One region of the Paenibacillus sp. PK1-4R genome, then DNA from elsewhere that is predicted to be linked to it. Evidence: riboswitches for the same ligand, from Rfam matches in the RefSeq annotation. Region 1 holds a riboswitch; the other holds the start of a gene.
The links. A riboswitch is a leader RNA that binds a small molecule or an ion and turns the genes downstream of it on or off. The one in region 1 is predicted to bind cyclic di-AMP.

Region 1 (3,154 bases):
TGGCACTTCGTAGATTCTTGCGCTCGCTGGTTTAAGGGAACTGGAATCATGTTGTTGTCCCCATGCTGTCAGCTTACCACCTGAAACGACTTGTGTATTCAGAATCGCCTCCACACCTTTGGCAACTGAATTTTTACTGCGGTTAGCAAGTGTGCTGTCGATAAATGAAAAATCACCTTTGCGGGCTGCTACTTCATCCAGCATGATCATTACATTAATCATGGCATCATCATTATAGGTAATGTGCTTGTGATATCCGGAGCTTTGGTAGACCTGTGGCCATCCTCCGTTTGAATACTGCATGTTGATCAAAAAGTTAATTCCTTTGATTGCAGCTGTGGAGTATCGCGGATCATTCGTCTTTTTAAATTCCTTCGCCAATCTTCTAATTTCTGAGTATGTAGCCTTGTTGTCTATCGTGGACTTCGCCCACTCTCCACTTGTCTGTTTATAATCTTTTCTCCAACCTCCATCTGGCAGCTGGTTCTTCAAAATATCAGAAATACTCGCTGTAGTACCCGATGCATCCGCAGCAGATACCGTCCCTACAGGGAGAACTGCCATTCCAACTGCTGAGAACACCATCGTACATGCCAGGACAAAAGTAATTATTTTCTTCGCTTTCAAATGTAACACTCTCCTATGTTCGTTTTTATAAATCTGCCACTTCTACTTTACCTATGATAAGCGTCCCCAAACCTCCTTTATTTGTATTTATCGCATAATAAAATCAATTTTAATCCAATATGTGGATTGGATAATCAGATAATATGCAAAAAATCGATTTTTGTCAATATATGCAACTTAATGAATATAATCTCTCTAATTCTACATAACGGGATAGTTCTTTTAACTCATGACAAACCTATTTATATATCCAAATTCGTCTTAAACGAATCAATAATGACGTTTTTGTCATGAATGACACCCAAACTTAATCCCTTCTTTCATATAAAAACCTTAATTCCGCTAACATTGAGGTATTACGAAGGGTTTTAAATGGGTTTGACAATTACGCATTTATGCAATATAGTTTCAAATAGTTACAAAAACTTAATTATTCATTGCCGAGTTTCATGTTTGAAAACGGGGGAACCAATTTGGGTGAATTATTCTTATACATAGGAAATATAGGGAACCTTCTACCGAACCCTTAGCTAACTCCGTAGGCATCGAAGGGAGAACATTGATTTTGAAAAAACTGATTATCTCCATTTTTGGAGCAGCTGTATTATTTACATCCGGGGCAACAAGCACAGAGGCAAGCAGTATCAACTCCGTAGTGAACAACATGACAGGTATTCCTTACAAATGGGGTGGCACGACTGTAGCCGGCTTCGACTGTTCTGGTTTTATGAGATATCTTTTCAACAAATACAGCATTGAATTGCCACGTACTTCTCAGCAGCAAGCCAAAGCAGGTACTCCGGTAGCCAAAAGCAATGTTCGGACAGGTGATCTGGTGTTCTTTAACACAACAGGCAAAGGCATTTCACATACAGGTGTATATATCGGCGGCGGACAATTCGCTCATGCCTCCAGCAGTAAAGGTGTAAGCATCACGAAGTTATCGAATCCATACTTCAATGACCGCTATGTAACAGCACGTCGGGTAACTGGACAGTTTATGTATGATAAAATGTTAGGTAAAATGTAATTCACATACAAAAAGGCATCGGTTATTAACCGGATGCCTTTTTTGTACTTAAAATGTATGTTGCATTGCTTATTAATGCAGCGCCTTCTGCACTCGCATCGCGCCCTGAGACAGGGCATGTCCTCCTCCAACAGCTCCGGCCACGGCTACGGTCTCCATAATCTCCTGATCTGTTGCACCCTTGGCACGTGCTTCTTCTACATGGTAGAAGGTACATACCTCATTGTTGGCGAATAATCCAATGCCAAGTGCAATTAGCTGTTTTGTCTTGGCATCAATCACGCCTGGTTGGAAGCATTCTCCCGTAAACTCATGATATGACTTCACCACACCTGGCAGTACATCGCTTAATGCTCCAATCTGATCCTTGTAGGCATGAACTTTATCATTCATCAATGTCATGGCTTGTAGCACACCCTCTCGGCTATAGTTACAGATCTTCCTCACTGTACCTATCTTCTCTCCCGAGTGAGTCAATTATTCCAAGAAATCATGGTAATTCCAAACATTTAACGCTCATGGCTCTGCCATAATTATAAGCTGTTACTCACTAAGTGGACTCTGGCGCGGCTCACTGAACAGCTGATATTTGTAACTGCGATCCAGCTTAACGACACGTCGATTCTGACGACGGATAAGTACCTGCTCGCCATCCCAGGCAACAACAATCCCGGTTACATCGTTAGATTCCAGCTCGTCCCGTACTACTCTTACTTTCTCACCTGACAGACGCAGGGCGTCCAGTTCTGTATCACTGATCATCTTCATGGCTCCTATATTCCAAATTTATTTACAAAAAGAGACCTAAATGAAATGTCATTTAGGTCTCACGTGACTGTATTGGACTGTCATGTCATTCGAAATTATGTCCCGACTGAAAGTTACCGCTGCGCGTGCTCTTTGCTGTCGTTCTTCTCGAACCAAAAATCAAGCACTTTGGCGGACATCACACGTTCTTCAAGGTACTCCACTTGATGCGGTGTAAATTGTTCTTTCCAAGAGAAGGACAACTCTTCGCACAAGCCTACAATCGTCAGTAATTCTGACCAGGCAACATAGCGTTTGTACCAGAAAAATTGAGGATGTTCAATCATATAGGGATAAAGGTCATCGAATTCCGTATGTTTACAATCCAGGGCACGTTCAAAATGAACTTTCGATTCCGCCAGCTTATCATTGAAAAATTGTTCTGTTGCCGGTTGGTTCCCCATGGTGTTGCCTCCTCTCCCTAACATAACCCCATTATAAATGAAATCGGCGGTCATGCAAAGGCATAGTTCAAAAAATAGGCCCTATTCCTTTAAAATGTCACATTTCGTTATCGTCAAATTGTACCGTACCATCGTTCAGGGAACGAATGCGTACCAAGGCTTCCACCGGAATACCCTGTTCACGAATCGTGCGTGCCCCTGCCTGAAAACTTTTCTCGACCACAACGCCGAATCCGACAAGTTCCGCACCGGAACGCTCGATAATTTTGATGACGCCACGAGCGGC
Region 2 (3,154 bases), 670 kb from region 1:
ATCAGTTGAATTTAATGTATTTAAATCTGGAATTCAATATTTGTGTTATTTTATATAACATTTAAAGTTAAATATCTGCGAAGTCTAGGGAGGACTAGATATAAATGAATCAATAAGATCAGCTCAATCCGGAAAGGAGGGGATCAAATCTAATGTATGCAGTTCAAGGGTAAAGATGACGAGATTATGCGATTTTTGATGAAAATGCCTAGCTGAAAAAGAAGTATTAAAAAATACTTTACTTTTGGTTCTGAACCCGGTATAATCAATTCTGTTGCCGATTATTTACGACATGCGGTCGTGGTGGAATGGCAGACACGCTATCTTGAGGGGGTAGTGGGCGTATGCCCGTGGAGGTTCGAGTCCTCTCGACCGCATCATATGAACGATTAAAAAGAAGCTTTCCATTAATGGAAGGCTTCTTTTTTTGTCTTTTTGAACAGTTTGACATCAAAGTTGATAAAAAAGGCCATCCATTACCGGGGCAATGCTGCTCTACCTTCCGGCTACGGGTGGCCAATGTATTATTTTTGCAGCAAGTTCTTGATATCTTCTTCAATCTTGTCCGGTGTTGTTTTGGGAGCATAACGTTTAATTACCTGTCCGTTCTGATCCACAAGGAATTTGGTGAAATTCCATTTGATTGCTTTGGAGCCGAGCAGGCCAGGAGCTTCTGTGCTAAGGTGCTGGAAGAGAGGGTGAGCGCTTGAGCCGTTCACATCAATTTTCTCAAACATAGGGAAGCTCACGCCATAATTCATCTGACAGAACTCGGCGATATCGTCGGAAGATCCTTTTTCCTGGGCAAACTGGTTGCTTGGAAAACCAAGGACTTCAAATGGCGCATCCTTGAACTTGTCTTGCAATTCTTGCAGACCTTTGAATTGAGGTGTAAGGCCGCATGAGCTTGCAGTATTCACAATCAGTAACACTTTGTCACGGTAGTCGGACATTTCAACTTCTTGACCGCGAAGGGTATTCACTTTGTAATCGTAGACTGTCATCTAAATCGCCTCCATGATATCATCTGATACCTCTTATTATATTGGTTACAATTAAATAATGCAAAACTAATATGGTGTTAAATGAATCAAAAGAGGCAAGTTGTGCAGAATGCGTGAATGAAATGCGTAGTGATTTTCGTCAGAGTGAGAATTAGATAGATTTAAAGAGAAGGATAGAGTATGACCTTGTTGTAAGCGCTATTATATGTGAGTATTGCCGAAAATCTGTCGATTCGGTGATCTGTGCGGACTTTACACCGACATGGCGCGGGTGTATGATTCATAACGTAATTTCAATTTAAACTAAATTGTACCTGAAAAACGAAACAAACGATAATATCGCTCGATCTTATTTTAAGATATACGAACGATGTTTTAATCGCTGAGTTTCCATTCATTGATGAGTGGGAAACGGGGGAACCAACAGAATGCGCTGTCCAGGACAGTAGGCATTCATGGGGTGAATTTTCCGGTGACAGCCGGAAATAGGGCGACTCTCGCGCCCGAATCCGTCAGCTAACCTCGTAAGCGTTAAAGGGAGAGGCAACAAGCCGTACGCTGGTTCATGGCGTTTTCGCCATGGGTTCTTTAAGAAGCGTTCGGGAGGCCTTGGTCCCCCACGCTTCTTTTTTGTTGTCTTTTCACGCCAAGGGAGGAACGAATGATGGATACTGAGATGATCTTAGTGACTGCTCCAAATGAAGCAGGACGCAAATTTATCAAATTGCTGATGTACAAAAAAATGCCGTTTGCCGTTCTAACCAACAGTGCAGGGGAAGAGCGCAGACTCCGTAGAATCGGAGTAGAACATGTCATTCGCATGAATACGGCTGCAGCTCAAAAATGGTTTTTGCCGCAGGGCAGCGTAGGCAACGTGTTTATTTTCGAGAACAGCCTGAATCTGACCTGTCGTTATTTACAGATCTGCCGTTCATGGACATCGAAATCCCTGTGCGTCATTACAGAGCAGAGTCATCCTAAGGGCATCTATCGGGGCATGGGCGCAGACCGGATTGTATATTCGCTCAATGGGGAAGTTGGCTTTCTCCTCAATGGGTAATGCCATAGCTTGTGATTGCTCAGGTGTAAGGTGCCTGTTATAATTGAATGTATCGATAAACGGAAATTTGAGGAGACTCATGCATGATGGTGAGTCTTCTTTTTTATGGTTTTAAAGGTAGTTCAAGACTTTTTGAACACGAACTTTTAGATTTGGATCAGGAATCACCTGTGGCTTACAAGGAGGAATTGGCGTGCCGGATGTAGGTGGATTGAAATGGTTGTTTTTTGATGTTGGAGATACGCTGGTGGATGAATGGGAGCCGGTTGATGATATTATCGGACAGTTCGTCCGTGAAGCCTGTGCTTTGGGATATCCGGTAAAGATTGAGGCGGTACGCGAACTGTTCGCGAACTGTTACCGAAAATATGAGCAATGGCCTATGAGAGTGGCGATTCACACATTCGTTGAAGACGAGGGACACCAGAAACAGATTCAGGACAAGCTGAAGTTTCAAAAAGATCTTGAACGTCCTTTTCCTTCAGCGGATTCCGTTCTTCAGCAGTTGTCACGGTATTATCGTATTGGCATTATTGCCAATCAGAGTCCTGGAACGGAAGAAAGACTGGAGAGCTACGGCTTGCGGAAGTATGTTGATGTTCTGGCGTGTTCGGCTGAAGAAGGAGTGTCCAAGCCAGACCCTGAGTTATACGCTGTGGCCTTGAAGCAGGCCGGTTGTGAACCGGAGGAAGCCGTCATGATCGGCGATCGGATCGATAACGACATTATACCTGCTCGGAAGCTGGGCATGCGTACAATTCGGATTATGCAGGGTTACGGAAGATTCCAGCCAGACCGATCGGATGACGAACGTGCGGATTGGACTGTTAATTCATTGGATGAACTCCTGCCATTACTGGTGCCCAATCAGGATTAGATAATTGTTTATTAGAGTTTAGCGTTTTATTATAAAAGGAAACATGTTGCTGTATTGCAACAATAAAGGCTGATCAACTTGGGTATAGAATACCGCAGTTGATCAGCCTTTTTAGTATTTAGTCGATAAGAACGAGATTAGAATAACCGAATCGTCTGAATGATCAGATATACATTCAGCACAACGATAATCGCGGCAATGACCCATGATATG

Region 2: linked by a shared signal. The riboswitch ahead of QNO02_RS06960 (HAD family hydrolase) and the one ahead of QNO02_RS10230 (C40 family peptidase) in region 1 are both predicted to bind cyclic di-AMP.

Annotation. Positions count from the first base shown of each region.
Region 1 covers NZ_CP126535.1:2,325,035-2,328,188, reverse strand. The annotation lists gene pelA (pectate lyase) at 1-636, opposite strand, end outside; cyclic di-AMP (ydaO/yuaA leader) riboswitch at 1,056-1,187, shown strand; gene QNO02_RS10230 (C40 family peptidase) at 1,193-1,657, shown strand; gene QNO02_RS10225 (carboxymuconolactone decarboxylase family protein) at 1,730-2,059, opposite strand; gene QNO02_RS10220 (hypothetical protein) at 2,201-2,419, opposite strand; gene QNO02_RS10215 (hypothetical protein) at 2,539-2,868, opposite strand; gene QNO02_RS10210 (xanthine phosphoribosyltransferase) at 2,966-3,154, opposite strand, start outside.
Region 2 covers NZ_CP126535.1:1,654,600-1,657,753, forward strand. The annotation lists tRNA gene QNO02_RS06950 (tRNA-Leu) at 295-377, shown strand; gene QNO02_RS06955 (glutathione peroxidase) at 525-1,004, opposite strand; cyclic di-AMP (ydaO/yuaA leader) riboswitch at 1,375-1,550, shown strand; gene QNO02_RS06960 (HAD family hydrolase) at 1,666-2,064, shown strand; gene QNO02_RS06965 (HAD family hydrolase) at 2,258-2,941, shown strand; gene QNO02_RS06970 (Nramp family divalent metal transporter) at 3,079-3,154, opposite strand, start outside.